3 regions of the Paenibacillus sp. 2KB_22 genome follow, and region 3 is predicted to be linked to each of the others. Evidence: riboswitches for the same ligand, from Rfam matches in the RefSeq annotation. Region 3 holds a riboswitch; each other region holds the start of a gene.

Region 1 (5,841 bases), on a different contig from region 3:
GTTCGCGAGCATACTCACAGCCAGGGTATAAGCTGCTTTTTTGGACACGGTGAAGTGAGTGCAAATTGCTTCAATATACTGACTACCGATGCTGCGAATCGGATTAAGATACGATCCACTGTCCTGAAACACCATAGCGATCCGCTTCCCGCGTACTCCGCCCCAATCAGACTGTGACTCACGTAATAGCACTTTTTCCTGAAAAGAGATCACTCCCCCGATGTATTGACCACCTTCTGGTAACAGGCCAAGCAAAGCCCGAATAAGGGTCGACTTTCCGCTGCCACTCTCACCTACAATCCCGATAATCTCTCCCTTATTCATGGAGAAGGACAAGTCCCGTAGAGCCAGAGAATTTCCCTTGTAGGTTACGGACAGATGATTGACACTAAGCAAGGGCTCCATTACTGCCCAACCTTGATATTACGATCCAGCAGGTAGAAGTCGATGGGATACATCGTCGCGCCTTGCACGTTACTTTTACTCACAATATTAATCGGGGTATAGGTCAAAAACATATAGGCTGCATCATCCAGAATCATCTGCTGGGCCTCTGCTGCAAGGGCATACCTTTTCTCCACGTCAAACTCGGAATGAAGTCGAGTAATTACCTCATCCAGCTTCGGATTGCTATATCCGCCCACATTCCATTCCGCACCCGTCATAAAGTAGAAATCCAGAATATATTGCGGGTCACCCGTGATGCCTGTATTAATACTTGTCAAAGCAAGGTCGTAATTTCCGCTCTTCTGATGATCGGTTAGGTCCTCATAGGAGGTCATCTCCACTTGAACGCCAATCTCTTTAAGCTGGGACTGCATTGCAGCAGCCACAATCGAATCAGACTCGTAAGCGGAGTTCAGAATCAGCTGTAGCGACAGCTTCTTGCCATCTTTTTCACGAATGCCATCCCCATCTGCATCCTTGTAGTCAGCCCCATCCAGCAGCTGTTTGGCTTTCTCCGGTTCGTAATCATATCCTTTGATCTTGTCGTAGCCAAAAGGCAGCGCTGAGGTAAATGGACCTTTGGCCGCCTGACCGCCCACCAGCGTATTCGCATACATCTCCCGGTCTACACCATAAGAGATCGCCCGGCGAACCTCTGGATCACTCAGCAGTGGATTGGTTGTGTTAAACCATACAAACTGGGTACGCAGGCTAGGAATTTCATCAATGGTGTATTGACTCTTGTCCTGGAATAACGTCAAATTGCTGCGTCCCACGTTACTGGCTACATCAATCTCTCCAGACTGCAGGGCAAGAGCACGTGTGCTATCATCCTTGATATATTTCAACGTCAATGTGTCCACATCTGCCGCACCGCCCCAATACCCGTCATACTTTTTCACCTGGATCTCCTGATCCGGCGTATATCCTGTCACCATAAATGGCCCCGTAGCAATAGGCTCGCTCTTGAATTTGGATGTATCTGCACTCGTATCCACAATGACAAACAGTGGCTCGGCAATATTACCAAGCAGGGACGCATAAGGCTCTTTCGTTTTAATCTTCAGATCTTGTCCTTCAGCAGTCATTGAGGCTACAGGTACAGTCGCTTGTCCTCTCTCGTTTAACTCAATGGAGCGTTCTATCGATTTTTTCACCGCGTCGGCAGTTACCTTATTTCCGTTATGGAAAGTTACACCTTCCCGAATATGAAAGTGCCAAGTCGTGTCATCCACTCGTTCCCAAGAATCTGCAATTTTAGGGACCAGCTTCATATTCTCGTCAAACTGGATCAGTGTCTCCCCAATCGCTGCACGCGTGAGTGTCCAGCCGTTCCATTCTTCTGCCGGGTCCAGGTTGCTGCCAAGCCAGAACAAGGCCACATTGAGATGAGTTGGTGCACTTGTAGTACCCTTGTCCGCACCCGCCGACTTCTCCGTTGCACCAGACGAGGTCGATGGATTATTGGCGGTGCCACAAGCTGCAAGCAAGAACACAACCCACATGGATATGAGGGTGAGCAGCATTGATTTTTGAATATTCCTCTTCATTCTGGTTCCTCCAGTTAAGCTGTATTTTTCTTGGGATCAAGCACATCTCGCAGGCTGTCTCCCAGTAAATTAAAAATAATGACGGTGCTAAATATCGCCAGACCCGGATAAATTAACAACCATGGTGCAGTCTGCAGATATCTTCTGCCTTCATTTAACATGGCCCCCCACTCGGGGTTCGGAGGCTGCGCGCCAAGCCCAAGAAAGGACAACCCCGAGATCGACAGCATCATACCACCCACATCCATCATCGCCATGACGATGATTGGAGACATCATATTGGGCAGGATCGTCCTGCCAATGATCTGTATTTTACGTGCTCCGCTGAAAGCAGCGGCAGCGACATATTCCTTTTGCTGAAGGGATATCACCAGGCTTCTGGCCATCCGTGCATACTTCGCCCACCAGACAACCGACAATGCCAGCACCGTATTGAACAATCCCGGCCCCAGCATCCCCACCACAGCGATCGCAAAAATTAGTCCCGGAAATGCCATTAATGTATCAGACAGGCGCATGAGCACCATATCCGTCACACCCCGAGCGAAACCGGCGATGACTCCAATCGCTACACCTAGCACAAACACGATGCCAATCATCATAAAGGTGAGCAGCAGCGAGGTACGTGCACCGTACAGAAGACGAGATAATACACAGCGGCCCAGTTGATCGGTTCCAAGAGGATACTCGGCGCTGGATGGCTGCAACACTTTGGCAAAGTTCGTTGCAAGTGGATCGTGTGGTGCAAGCAGCGGTGCAACCATGGCAAGAATAATCCAGAAGGCGGTCAGAGACAGCAGGAAGGTGAACCAGCGATTCTGCAGTAATACAAGTCTGAAGGCTCTCATCTATATATCCACTTCCAGTCGGATTCGGGGATCACGAAGATGAGTCCATATATCGACCAGCAGATTCAGGGTGACATATATGATCGCCATCCAGATGACATACCCCTGAATCAGCGGATAATCCCTTGTGAAAATCGCATCTACAGCCATCTGTCCAACGCCCGGCCACACAAATAAACTTTCCACAATCGCTGCACCACCTAACAAAGCACCTGTTGTCATGCCCATTAGGGTAACGATCGGCAGCAGGGCATTGGGAAGAATATGACGCAAAATAATGATCGATTCCTTCACACCTCTGGATATGGCTCCGATCACATAGTTCTGGCTTGTCTCCTCAAGCAGGACCGCACGAATCTGTCTGCTGTACTGGGCAACAAGTGGAATCGCGAGTGTACATGCAGGCAGAATCAGGCTATACCATCCGGAATTACCCATTACCGGCAGCAGCTTCAGCTGTACACCGAAGACCAACATGAGCAGCATACCCAACCAGAAGCTGGGCATCGATAATCCGGCAAAAGAGAACAGACGAATGACGTGATCAAGCCATTTGTTACGATAGACAGCCGACAGCATCCCCAATGGAAAGGAAACCAGTATAACCAGAAACATGGCGCTTCCTGTTAGCCAAAGCGTTGCCGGGAGACGTGCCATCAACACGTCCAGTACTGGACGATTGTATTTATATGATGTACCGAAGTCTCCAGTCAGCACCTGTCCCAACCATGTCCCGTATCGGTAGAGAAAGGGCTCGTCCAATCCAAGCTCCGACCTCACCTGCCTGACCAGCTCATCGGATGGCGTTACCCCTGTAGACATAAGCATGAGTCTGGCTGGATCTCCAGGAGACAGGTAGGTTAGCAGGAACGTCAAGAACGTGATGCCGAACAATACGACTACCAGTTGTATTAATCGTTTAACGATATATCTGCTCAAGTGCTCTAACGTCCTTCCCCAAAACTCTATGTATGTGTCATGATGTTCTTCGCCCATAACAAAAAAGGCGTCCCTCTCCGTGTTACTGGATGAGGACGCCTTAAATAAACAGATTTTCAGAAAAAATCATGCTCTCTAAACACCTTCCTATCTCCCGTAGGGTACTACTGTGTTTGTTAAACTTGGCAGGTCTCCTGGCTCCAGAATCATCGTCACTTGCAGCTCCTTCCCGGTCTAAACCAGTGGATTATCGCTACCTGACTCCTCTGTTACAGTGGCGGGACCGCGCCGGTATTACACCGGACTTCCCTATTAAGCTTCCACCCTGACGGGCAAAGCACCAAGTTCCACATATTCAATTACACTTCTGTATCAGTATAGCGGGACAACGTTTAATGATCAAAACTTTTCTTTTAAATTTGAAACACTAGGTGCGTCTAATCGCGAATTCTCGACCCCTTCGGAGATACGCCCGTCACACGCTTAAACATCTTGGAAAACAATAAGGGGTCCGTATAACCGACAGAATGGGCCACTTCACTGACCGACAGCCCTGGATTCTGGAGAAGTTCGGCAGCCCTATTCATACGGTACTCCAGAAAAAATGACTGTAGCGACATGCCATATCGCTCTTTGAACAATCCTGATAGATACGTGCGATCCAACCCCACAGCTTGGGCAATATCCAAAATGGAAGTTCGCTGACTGTACCTGTTCTCCATAAACTGCACCGCCTGCCGGATGTACGTTTCTTTGTTCGAAAGGAGCTGCCCTATATCTTCCTTCACAGGTGAAGAAGAGATGAGTTCTGCCATCAAACGGTACAAGAGACTCTGGTTCAACACATCGCCTTCCGATCGCGTGGAAGCTTGGACCATCTCCGTATACAACTGTTCCATCGTAATCGTATCATGGGCATCATATATCGGGCGCTCCGGGCTCAGTTGGGCACGTTGCATGAATGCTTTGGCTTGTACACCTTTGAAGCCGAACCACGAATACGTCCAGGGCTCCTGCGGATCTGCCTCATAATGAATAAGCGTGTCCGGGAAAATGATAAACCCCTGTCCCTCGCTAAGCTTGTATTCCTGATCCCCCATGTACACGATGCCCCGTCCTTCATGGATGTAATGCACAATATAGGAATCACGTACACCCGGTCCCCAATAATGGGCGGGTTCACACGCCTCCCACCCGAAGAACAACAAGACCAGTTCCATCTGTGTCCAGTCCGTGGCTACCACATTCATCTCTATTTTTCTCATTTTATGCCCTCCCTCCTTGTTTCCTTCCGAGGCTCACCATCTGTATGTCTAATTAAATTATAACAGCTAAAGGACATAAATATTAGTTGAAAACGGAAACAAAAATGGGATTATGCCATGTTTGAGAGGGGTTGAGCCATAGTTATATGTGCCGAATCGGCCTATAGTTGGGGTACAACATTTTTCAGGGAGGCTTAACTTAAGATGAACAAAATTACGTTTCTCGGTGCGGGAAGCACCGTCTTTGTCAAAAATGTATTGGGTGATGTCATGATGACCGAAGCACTGCAGGATTTTGAGCTGGCATTGTTCGATATCGATGCTGAACGTCTGAGCGATTCCGAGCGTTTGCTGACCAGTCTGGCCCGTTCACTCGGAAGTCGTTGCGTCGTTAACGTATATCAGGACCGCAAAGAAGCGCTGCGCGGGGCCAAATATGTCATCAACGCCATCCAGGTCGGTGGATATGATCCATGTACCATTACGGACTTCGAGATTCCGAAGAAATACGGACTACGTCAAACGATTGCAGATACCCTAGGTATCGGTGGAATTTTCCGTAATTTGCGGACGATTCCGGTCATGCTGGATTTTGCCCGGGATATGCAGGAAGTGTGTCCGGATGCATGGTTCCTGAACTACACCAACCCGATGGCCGTGCTTACCAACGTCATGAATGTGCATGGTGGGATCAAAACCGTAGGTTTGTGTCATAGTGTGCAGGTATGTGTACCACATCTGTTCGATGCACTGGGAATGGATCAGACAGGTGTTGTGGCTAAGGTTGCAGGA
Region 2 (5,841 bases), on a different contig from region 3:
AACACCGATATCCATTGTGGTATTGTCCCTCATGATTATGGCGGTATTTATCGTCCGAGGTGGGCTTGGTTCGTTGATCGGAATGTCGGAACTCTATGTTACCCTGTTCCTGTTGAACTCTATCATTGTGCCTTTCATGCTTATCAAGCAGATCAATATGGACAATCTGATGCCCTATTTTCATGTCGATACGGCAGGTGTAGGCAAAGGGAGTTGGTACATATTTTCTTTTTACGGCGAGATGATCGCCTTGCCTTTTGTCGTCAAGGGCAGTGATTTTCGCTTCAAGTCTGTGTTATGGGGCATAATAATCTCGGGATTGCTGATGATGTTGATTCTTGTGGAAACCATCACGTCGATTGGTGTGCCCATTGCCTCCAGACTGGTATACCCTTCGTATGAACTTGCAAGGCAGCTGCAAATTAGTGATTTCCTGGATCGGTTTGACCTGGCGCTGGCAGCGGCAACCTTGCCTACCATGATTACCAAAATTGCATTTGATCTGTACTTTGTCTGTTGGGGACTGAAGCGAATGATTCCAAACGTTTCCGGAAAGGTCCTGACTGGTCCGGTGGCACTGTTAGGCTTTGTTTGTGCATTCTGGTTTTTCAGAAACGCCATTCAGTTGTATCGTTTTACCCGGGAATGGACATGGATTGCCATTGTTTTTGAAGTACTGTTCCCGATTGTGCTGTTTCTTTTCCTTCGTCCTCGCAAAAAGGATAAAAAAGAATCTGCCCACCAGAGGTCGGGAGAGCAGTCCAAGAAAGAGAAGCATGAACAGGGACAAGAATCCACTGATTCGGAGAAGAACGGAGAGAAAAGAAGGCAGGATTCTCATGGTGGGGAACTCCAGCCTTCCTGATACATTTCATCAAAAATCCTTATAGCTGAACGGGCAAAAATAGGGTAAGCACAGTTTCCCTACACAGAAGTACCCTGTATACTGTAGTCAGACTGATGAACATTCGGCTGGACTAACGGGGGGAACATGAATGGCTCAACATTTGGCAGGTGTGCGTGTAGCATTGACAGGACCACGAAAATCGAAAGAAATGTCCATACTGGTTGAAAAAATGGGGGGAATCCCACTTGTGCGACCGGCACAAGGGACTGTATTCCTGGATGATCGGAGTATCAGGGATGGGTTGGTATCCTGGATCTCAGACCCGCCAGACTGGGCGGTGTTGACGACGGGTATGGGATTGGATGCATTGTTTGAAATGGCTGAGGATATGGAAGTCGCAGGACAATTGTTGGATGTATTATCGGAATCCTCCATTGCAGCGAGGGGATACAAGACGGTGAATGCGCTCAAAAAGCGCAAGTTAACACCACTGGTACGAGATGATGATGGTAGCACGGACGGGCTCATTCGAGAATTCGCCCCACATGATCTCGCAGGGAAAAAGGTCATATTGCAGCTTCATGGGGAGACAGCTCCCAAACTCGTCGCATGGTTGGAAGAACAAGGTGCAATCGTCAGACAAGTGCTCCCTTACCGGCATGTACCGCCGGAAGAGGCAGAGCTGGAACAGCTGTTGAATGAAATTCTAAAGTTCGAGGTAGATGCCGTTGCGTTCACAAGTGGCCCTCAGGTCAGATTCCTGACGCAATACGCGGCCTCCCAGGACAAGCTTGAGCAGATGCTTGCTGCCTTCAGACAAGGCGTAATTCCTGCATCTGTAGGTAAAGTTACAGCAAACTCCATGCGTGAAGAAGGCATTGAGGCGCTGGTCATTCCGGAGGAAGAGAAGATGGGAGCACTCATCGTTGAGCTTGGACGTTACTTCGCTGCGGGGCGTGCGGCCAAGAGTAGTGGCCTGCAATCATAGTTATCAATGACTATGGATGTATTTAATCATTAGGTAGATGCATGGTTTAAAACGAATCTTATATGTATATGTTACATCAGGTTCTGATCCGTTTTTTTGGATCAGGACTTTTTTCTGTTTTGTCTGAAAATAGAAGAACGGACAAGTATCATAAGCATGGACATTATTTCCTGCGCGGTGTTATTATGAAAACAATATTGAATGAAAACAAGCAAGGTGCTCTTGCGTGCAGCAAGAGGTAACAGGGAATCGGGTGAAAGTCCCGAGCGGTCCCGCCACTGTAATGGTGAAGCCCTTTTTGATCCAAGTCACTCGGAAAGCCGGGGAAGACAGAAAAGGAAGCTGATGATCCAAAGCCAGGAGACCTACCTTGCATGTGTCACCGAACCCTTCGCGGAAAGGAGTGGTGTACGAAGAATCAGGAAATGGGCGAACAAGCGGTTCGCCTGGCTGGCCCCCCTTGGGCCACATAGTCACAGGACTACCCTCAGGGAGTCTGGACTATGTTCTTGAGTGTACGTACATGCGTATCCCATCCGTTACAAGGATGGGATTTTTTTGTTTTTATAGATAAATGTACATCCTTGTGATACCTGCCCTATGTAGGGAAATTGCAGGTAGAAGAATAGATTAGTTGGATCATAACAGGTGATGTAAGAGCCTTGTTGATAGTCTGAGTAAACAGAGCTGACGAGTTGGACATGCAGTACAGTGGGGGAGAAGGTCGGCATAGCCGCCCTTCTTCACTGTTTAGATCAGTACGACAAGTGTGATGAAGGAGGAGAAGTAATGCAAGATCAAGGCAAGCTGCTGATTATCGGGTTCGGTCCAGGAGCAATGGAACATATCACCAAGCGGGCACTCGAAGCACTTCAGGAGAGCGAGGTAATTATCGGATACAACACTTATGTGGATCTTATTCGCCCTCTGTTGAACGGGCAAGCGATTGTGCGCACAGGTATGACGGAGGAAGTAAGCCGTGCACAAGAAGCAGTCAGACAAGCGGAGATGGGCAAAATTGTTGCCGTAATTTCCAGCGGTGACGCAGGCGTATATGGTATGGCTGGACTGGTGTACGAGGTGCTGATGGAGCAAGGCTGGAAGCCGGATACGGGTGTTGCCGTCGAAGTTATTCCGGGCGTATCGGCCATTCAGTCCTGTGCATCACTGCTTGGTGCCCCCGTTATGCATGATGCATGTACGATCAGCCTTAGTGATCACCTTACGCCGTGGGAGACCATTATTCGCCGGGTCGAAGCCGCAGCGTCCGCTGATTTTGTCATTGCCCTGTACAATCCACGCAGTGGACGGCGCACACGCCAGATCGTGGAGACACAGGAAATGATTCTGCGTTATCGTGACCCACAGACCCCGGTAGGTCTGGTGAAAAGTGCATACCGTGAGCGTCAGGATGTTGTCATGACCACACTGGAGGATATGCTGAATCATGATATCGGCATGCTGACGACCGTGATTATCGGCAACTCTTCGACCATGATGTACGAAGGACTCATGGTCACCCCGCGCGGGTATCAGCGGAAATATACGCTGAACACCGCGGAACAGTCGCTCAGACCTCATGAGCGACTACGCACAGAAGCCGAGCCATGGTCGCTCGGCGCAAGGGAAGCCCGCTCTGCCGCCTCCGGCGAGGCAGCGGGCGAGAGCCCGGCCAGCGATGCATCGGCCGCGCAGCCACAGGCGGAGCCAGCCCTGCGCGGCGCAAGCGCCGGAGCGGGCACGGCTCCGCAAGGGCAGCCGCCCGCTGTCGCAGGGGCAGCTGCCGCTACGCCTGCGGCAAGCCCGGCGAGCAGCGCTGGCACCGCCGTGCTTGCTGGCGAGCGACCTGCGCCCGTTGCGGCAGAGGCCGCTCCGGGCGGAGTCGCCGAAGCGCCACGCGCCGGAGCAGCTGCGCTTGCCGCCGAGGCGCTGACACGGCTCGCGGCAGGTGGCGCGCTAGCGGGCGAATCGGCGAGCCGCTGGCTGGATGCAGCAGCGCCGAGCCGAGAGGCAAGTGCACCGCAGGCTGCGACCGCAACGGCGGTACGCACCGTGCCCGAGCCTGGGCGTAAGGCGCCGCTGTTTGAAGTCGGCGTGTCGCCCGGCGTGGGCAACAAAAAATTCACCGCAGCCCAGATGGCGCTGCTGGCGCAGTGTGCAAGTGAAGACGGCGAACTGGAGTACACGCCGGAGCACCAGATTATTCTGAGAGTGCCGACATTTGAACCGGACTCGCTGGTTAAAGAGCTGCGTGCAGCGAATTTTATCGTTGTACCGATTGGCGATGTCATCAAAGTGAAGGCTTGTGACTTCTGCAATATGGAGAAGGACGATGCTGTCCCGATGGCTAACCATTTACAGGCCGTGATAGGCGGACTGGGTGCACCGAAAGAAACAAGTGTGGCGCTGAATGGCTGCGGTATGGCATGTTACGGGGCAGTGCTGGAGGATATCGGCATCGTGTATCGCAAAGGTGCATATGACCTGTTCCTCGGTGGCAAGAAATTCGGCCGCAATGCTCACCCTGCCCAGCCCGTAGCGGAGGGAATCCCGGGTGATCAGATTGGTGGAATTGTGGAACGAATTGTGGCCGATTACAAGGAAAAAGGCCATCCGAATGAGCGATTCCACAAGTTCTTCAAACGAGTTGGTGTAATTCAGGGCTTCCGCCATGTGGATGCACCAGTCACTGTGGAAGTAAACCCGATATGTGGTGACTAATTCCATACTTAATTCCTTACTAAATACCTAACTAAGCCTTGAGTAAGTATTAATTGAGTCCTTGCCTGCATGGCTTCTTTCGTGGAGACGTGATGGTGTAGCCTGTCAGGACCTATCTAATATTTCGCAATATTCGCTGGATTTCAGCTGACATAGATGAATTAATTTTTACGATTAATGCGGTGAATGGATGGAATGACTGGTTTGGCGTAGTTTTAGCCGGATGAACTGGAATGCCAAATGAATATGAAAAGTCTGATCTGTGGGTCAGACGGGGGAGGAATAACGAAAGATGGATGCAATATTGTTGGTGGGACACGGGAGCCGTGACCCTGAGGGGAACCGGGAATTGAAGGAGTTTGCACATGAGGTAGCAGCGAAGGCACCAGAGAATACGTTGGTGGAGACCTGTTTTCTGGAATTAACGAGACCAAGTATTGCTGAAGGTGTTACCGCTTGTGTGGACCGAGGTGCAACACGTGTTGTGTTGGTGCCGATCATTCTGTTTGCTGCCGGTCATGCCAAGATTGATATTCCTAACGCCATTGACCGCGCCAAGGCACGTTATCCGCAGGTGGAATTCGTATATGGTCGTCCCATCGGTGTTCATGAGAAAGTTGTTCAGATCATGCAGACCCGTCTGCAAGAAGCACAACCTGTACTTGTCGCATCCCAAGGCGGTACAGCCGTAGCGGCTCCACCTGCTCCGGTGACGGATGAAGAGACCGCCGTACTGGTGCTTGGACGGGGAAGCAGTGACCCGGATGCCAACAGTGACTTTTTCAAAATGACCCGGATGTTATGGGAGAAACTGCCGTACAAGTGGACGGAAAGCAGCTTTATTGGCGTGACTCAGCCCTCTTTCCCGGATGGATTGGAGCGTTGTCTATTGCTTGGCGCGAAGAAAATCATCATCATGCCTTATTTCCTGTTCACAGGTGTACTGATCAAGCGTATTGATGAAATGACCGCAGAATTTGCAGCGGCACATCCAGACATTCAGGTCGAGGTTGGCGGATATTTTGGCTTCCACCCGAAGCTAGTTGAACTGGTACTGGAGCGGGCTCATGAGGGGTTATATGGACGTGTAACAGCCAACTGTGATAACTGCCAATTCAGACTTGAAGCAGCCAAACACCATCACCACCATCATGATCACGACCATGGGCATGACCACGATCATCACCACGATCACGACCACGATCATTCGGACCATGATCACTCGCATCATCATGACGAGCATGATCATCAGCACGTACATGCACACGATGACCAGCATAAGCAT
Region 3 (5,841 bases):
GCAGCCGAGAGTATGGCGCTCATTCTGCTGGGGCTTGCCCCGCGCAAGGTGGGTACGGTGGAACCGGGATTCTCGGAGTACCGGGCGTTGGCCCGACAATTCGGTGCCGAGGTTGTGCATACGGAGGGCAGGGAAGAGCTGGCGTGGCGAGCGGAACCCAATGACATTGAGCAGCTCATGGAAAAGGTAGACCTGCTCTTCCTTGGCCAGCCCAACAATCCGAACGGTGTACAATATCCGCTTGAAGTATTGCAAAGACTTGCCCGTAAAGCAGAAAAAACGGAAACCGTACTCGTCATTGACGAGGCCTTTATCGATTTTATTCCGGTAGCCCGGCGCCAGTCCCTGGCAGCACATCTGAACGACTATCCAAATGTGATCATCATTCGTTCGATGACGAAGTTTTATGCCATTCCGGGCTTGCGTCTAGGATATGCTTTGGGCCGTGCGGAATATATTCAGGCAATGACGAAGAAACAGGTGACCTGGAGTGTCAACGGTCTGGCGCTTATGGCAGGTGAAGCCTGTCTGCGCAGTGGAGAACGGTACGAACTGGAGACCCTATCACAGATCACGCGGGAACGGGGACATCTCATCGCTGGGCTGCAGGCGTATGGATGTGCGGTGACACCGGGAGAGGCGAACTTTATTTTGGCACGTGTGCCGGCCCCTTGGACAGCAGCATCCATGCAGGAGGCGCTGGGGCAAAGGGGTATCCTGATTCGCAGCTGTGCCATGTATCCGGGGCTTGACGAAGGCCATGTGCGTTTCGCGGTCAAGGATGCAGACGCCAATGCTACTTTGCTCGAAGTGCTGGGCAGCGTGTTGGAAACCAAGGGATATCCAAATGTCGATCAGTCTTCCATTCATGAATCCAGTCAGCAGGAGAAGGCGAAAGATTCGGAACAGGAACAGGGAGGGAAGCGGCAATGACACTCCCGTTTTATAACTACTTTACGAATGGAGAAACAGACGAGAATGAGTATGCGGCCTTTTCCTGGCCAGGACTGAACATATCTGCACATGAACGACATATCAAAGCACAGAGTCCAAGGGCAGCCCAAGCGCTGTCGAATGCGGTATATGGCGGCGGGATGCTTGAACTGGATCGCATATTTAACATCTATGTGGACAGGCATTACCGCTGTGATGATCCGCCGCGTGATATCGAACAAGCGCTGAACGAATGGCAAGAGCCGCGGGATCAATGTGCCGGATTATTGACGGCCGTAAGGCTGGAGCATACTTCCATTCAGGAATATACAAGTGATGAATTTGGCCTTCTGTGCTGTACCACTGCGGGTGTATCAAATGCCGCACGAGCGGGGTCGGAGAGAACGGTATTTGATGCGGCAGGAAATAAGACGATGTCTTCCGGCAGGGAGCGCTCTGCTCCTTCAGCACGGAATCTGACGATGCCATCCTATGTCCCAGGTACAATTAACATCATGCTCTGGTTGAATGGACGCATGACCAGCGGGGCAATGGTGAATGCAGTACAGACGGCGGTGGAAGCCAAAGCGGCAGCGCTGGCGGATGCGGGGGTTCTGGATTCGGAGAACGGGTTGCCCGCCACCGGCACCACAACTGATGCCATTGTATTTGCGGTACGTCAGGCAGTGGAGGAAACACAACCGATGATCGCTTATGCCGGGACAGCGACTACGGCAGGGGCGGCGATTGGCAGACTGGTATACGACACGGTGACGGAGAGCCTTCAGGCCGGACTGTACGGAAAGAGAGGATCAGGCACAAATGACTTTTGAGGTGGAGCATCTATGGACTTGGCCGTTCTGGACAGGCATGGCGGGAGCCTGGATTATTATACTGGCGTACCTGTTGGACCGATGTATCGGAGATCCGCGCTGGATTCCCCACCCGGTGATTGGCATGGGAAAAGGCATCTCGGCGTTGGAGCGTGTCATTCGCTCGCGTGTGAGCACAGATTCGGGGCTGAAGAGAGCAGGGCTGTTGTTTCCGATTGTGATCGCGGGGGGGTCTTTTGCCATCACGTGGGGACTTGTATATGTGCTTGGGCTGATTCATCCTGTCATTGCGGTGGCAGCTGAAGTAGTGCTCATCGCAACGACCATTGCTTCAAAAGGGCTTAAGGATGCAGGTATGGAAGTGTATCGTCATCTGAAGCAGCAGGATTGGCCGGCGGCCAGACGTTCACTGGGCATGATTGTTGGACGTGATACAGCGCATCTGGATGAACCGGAGGTTGTGCGGGGAACGGTAGAGACGGTTGCCGAAAATATCGTTGATGCCATTGTATCCCCGTTATTCTATGCGCTTATTGGAGGCGCTCCGCTTGCTATGGCTTATCGTGCCGTCAACACGCTGGATTCCATGGTTGGATATAAAAATGACAAGTATTTGCATCTTGGCTGGGCCTCGGCCCGTCTGGATGATGTGGCGAACTGGATACCTGCCCGGTTGACCGCGATGCTATTAATCGTGGGTGCGTGGGTGATGAAGATGGACGCCAAAGGAGCAGCACGCATGGTCGCACGGGATGCAAGACTGCATCCAAGTCCGAATAGCGGTTTTCCCGAATCAGCGGTGGCTGGAGCACTGGGCATCCGGCTTGGTGGACATAACGTGTATCATGGAGTTGCTTCGTTTCGCGCCTACATGGGGGAGGCCAAACGGCCGATGGAAGCCGAGGATATTGTGCGAACATCACGCCTGATGTTCTGGTCGGCAGGGGCTTTTGTTGTACTGTGCGTGTTCATAACGCTGGGTATGTGGCTGGCAGGAGGGACGCTGTTATGGCCGTAAATGAAGGAAATGCAGGCAATGAAGTACATAGGGATCAACCCGGTCCGCTGAAACGAAACATTCTGTGGGTCCGTCACGGGACAACGCTGTGGAATGTGGAAAAAAGATACCTGGGGCATACCGACATCGGTCTGCTGCCAGATGCCAAAGAAGAACTGGCTCCGCTTCATGAACAATTGAGCAATGTTCCGTGGAACGAGCTATATTGCAGTGATCTTCTTCGCTGCCGGCAGACGCTGGAACAGATTCTTCCTGATGCCAGCGGACAGGTGAAGTTCGACTCGCGCCTGCGCGAGAATGATTTTGGACAGTGGGAAGGGCTGACGTATGAGCAGCTCAAGGATAACCCTGTGTACCGAAGCTGGATTGATGCGCCGCAGAAGGTCACTCCGCCCGGTGGGGAATCGTGGCAGGAGTTTACGGGGCGAATGGATTCCTTTCTTCAAGAGATGTTGTTGGAGGGTCGTCCTTCGATCCACGTTGATGAGGGGCAAGTTCCTACCATGGTTGTGGTTACGCATGGTGGTGTCATCCGGTATGCCTTGTCCCGTCTGATTGCCGGGCTTGGGTTCTGGGATACACATGTCGTACCGGGACAGGCGATTCAGGTTCAGCTTGATCGACAGGGGAATCAATGGTTTGGCAGCAGAGTGACTTTTCCGCCAATCGGGTTGTAAGGATGTACAATATACCCTATAATCACAACAGAAGTGTGACTTCAGCATGGATACAGATACGCTCAGGCAGTGAAGCCTCAACGAGTATGCAACATGCAGAAATTACACGGCAATGGTTTACCATATCAGCGACCAAGGGTCCCGCGTGTGAAGGCTGTTTTCATGGCAGATTAGTACGAGTCGTGAAACACACAAGGGTGAAATGGGGAAGTCGGTGCAAATCCGGCACGGTCCCGCCACTGTAAAACAGGATGATTCCTGTAAGTCAGGTTACCTGCCCTGGACGTACAAACCGGTGTTCCTTCGAGGAAAGGACAGCGTTTCGGGCTATTCTATGCGCATGGACAACCTTTGGTTGAACATGTACAGATCGCCATATGCGAGACGTCATCCCTGATCCTGGACGTATGGATTGGGGATTTTTTATTGTTCATGTAAGATGAACGAGACCAATTTTACACGAGGTCACTACGATTGCAGTACCATCTTCCGATCGCTGTTATCCCCAGATTTTTTGATGCCCTTTTTGAAAGGGGAAATCCGGTGATAAGCGTATGCTTCCGATTTAGCTTTCTTGTAGAAAGCTTTAAGCGAACACTTCGTTTCTTCAGATCGGTTCTGCACTCTCCGTTAACGTGTAAATGTTGCAGTTCAAACCTTATACAGGAACACCAAGGCATGGGAGCAGGAGTTTAAGCACGATGCAAGAAAATAGCACAAATAGAGAAGGGGAGAATAACAGAATGAATTTCAAGAATTGGAAAAGCGTAGCGTCCCTGCTAAGTGCAGCGGCACTCGCACTGGCTTTGGCCGGATGTGGCAATGCAACAACGAACGAGGGCACAGGTACTTCACAGCAACCGGCACAGGAGCAGTCCCAAGGCCAGGCGCAGACGGACCTCAAAACACAATATCCACTTACCGTTACAGATGCAACGGGTGAATCGTTTACTTTTGAAAAGGCGCCAGCCAAAATTGTATCCGTGTCTCCGGCTGAGACAGAGTCCCTGTTTGCCCTTGGATTGGATGAACAGATCGTTGGTGTATCCGACTATGATGATTATCCTGAAGCAGCAACAACCAAAGCGAAAATGGGCGGGATCACCAAGCCCAATGAAGAGTCCATCATTGCAGCTGAAGCCGACATCGTCTTCACAGGTATCTCGATGAGCGAGGATGCCGTGAAGAAGCTGCGCGAGTTGGGTATTACCATTTTCAAAACGGATCCTAAATCCATCGACGATGTGATGAACAATATCGAAACCTTCGGTAAAATCACCGATCATCAGGAAAAAGCACAAGAAATCATCACTCAGATGAAACAGGATGTGACGGATGTAACCGAAGCGGTGAAGGCCGTTAAAACGGAAGATAAGAAAAAAGTATACGTTGAGTTCTCCCCAGGCTGGACTGTAGGTAAAGGCGAATTCATGGATGAACTCATCACTGTAGCCGGAGGTAGCAATATTGCTTCGGACAAAGAGGGCTGGTATGAAATTAATGAAGAAAACGTGATTGCCTCCAACCCCGATGTGATCCTGTATGCCAACGATGTGATTGATGAGAACTCCAAAACACTGGATCAAATCATCAAGGCGCGCAGCGGCTGGGATCAAATTACTGCTGTGAAAAATGACGCGGTTATTGGCCTGGATGCCAACCTGCTGAGCCGTCCGGGTCCACGGGTAACTCAAGGGTTGAAAGAAGTAGCCAAAACGATCTACCCTGACTTGTTCCAATGAGTAAAAAGCTGATCCTGTTCGGGACGACGGGCATGGTGCTGCTGGTGCTCACTGTGCTCATCTGCACGGGCATTGGTTCAGTAGCGTTGCCAATCCGGGATATTGCAGGTATTCTGATTCACAAAATTCCCTGGGTAGGCGACTGGATTACACCGGATTGGAATAAGGCGGCCGAACAGATTATCTGGAAAGTCCGTTTTCCGCGCGTACTGCTTGCTGTGCTCGTGGGTGCTTCACTAGCCATTGCGGGTGCGGGCTTCCAGGGGGTGCTGCGTAATCCGCTGGCCGATCCGTTTACGCTGGGTGTATCATCCGGTGCATCGGTGGGGGCTGCTTTCCTGATTTTCTTCGGATTGCAGTATGCACTGATTGGAATCTGGACCTTACCCTTGATTGCATTTTTGACGGGTGTAATCACGTTATGGTTTGTTATGGCACTGGCTCGTGAAGGGCGCAAAATACCTACACATAGCCTCATTCTGGCTGGTGTGGTCATGCAAAGTTTCCTGGGCGCAGTTGTTTCCTTCCTGTCGACCATGTCGAAACAGACGATTAATGAAATTATATACTGGACGATGGGAAGTCTGGCTCTGCGTGGGTGGTCGTATACGGCCATCCTTTTCCCGTATTTTCTGTTA

Evidence for each region. A riboswitch is a leader RNA that binds a small molecule or an ion and turns the genes downstream of it on or off. The one in region 3 is predicted to bind cobalamin.
Region 1: it holds a riboswitch for cobalamin, as region 3 does, so the genes downstream of both, nikB (nickel ABC transporter permease) here and AB4111_RS09155 (ABC transporter substrate-binding protein) in region 3, are expected to answer to the same signal.
Region 2: it holds a riboswitch for cobalamin, as region 3 does, so the genes downstream of both, cobJ (precorrin-3B C(17)-methyltransferase) here and AB4111_RS09155 (ABC transporter substrate-binding protein) in region 3, are expected to answer to the same signal.

The regions. Positions count from the first base shown of each region.
Region 1 covers NZ_JBFRHG010000008.1:155,647-161,487, reverse strand. The annotation lists gene AB4111_RS28170 (ABC transporter ATP-binding protein) at 1-405, opposite strand, end outside; gene AB4111_RS28165 (ABC transporter substrate-binding protein) at 405-1,997, opposite strand; gene nikC (nickel transporter permease) at 2,012-2,845, opposite strand; gene nikB (nickel ABC transporter permease) at 2,846-3,784, opposite strand; cobalamin riboswitch at 3,952-4,144, opposite strand; gene AB4111_RS28150 (AraC family transcriptional regulator) at 4,222-5,049, opposite strand; gene AB4111_RS28145 (alpha-glucosidase/alpha-galactosidase) at 5,254-5,841, shown strand, end outside.
Region 2 covers NZ_JBFRHG010000003.1:545,147-550,987, forward strand. The annotation lists gene AB4111_RS21290 (GerAB/ArcD/ProY family transporter) at 1-865, shown strand, start outside; gene AB4111_RS21295 (uroporphyrinogen-III synthase) at 996-1,835, shown strand; cobalamin riboswitch at 2,033-2,222, shown strand; gene cobJ (precorrin-3B C(17)-methyltransferase) at 2,625-4,556, shown strand; gene AB4111_RS21305 (sirohydrochlorin chelatase) at 4,849-5,841, shown strand, end outside.
Region 3 covers NZ_JBFRHG010000001.1:2,070,153-2,075,993, reverse strand. The annotation lists gene cobD (threonine-phosphate decarboxylase CobD) at 1-933, shown strand, start outside; gene AB4111_RS09170 (adenosylcobinamide amidohydrolase) at 930-1,766, shown strand; gene cbiB (adenosylcobinamide-phosphate synthase CbiB) at 1,804-2,784, shown strand; gene AB4111_RS09160 (histidine phosphatase family protein) at 2,775-3,461, shown strand; cobalamin riboswitch at 3,608-3,757, shown strand; gene AB4111_RS09155 (ABC transporter substrate-binding protein) at 4,205-5,203, shown strand; gene AB4111_RS09150 (FecCD family ABC transporter permease) at 5,200-5,841, shown strand, end outside.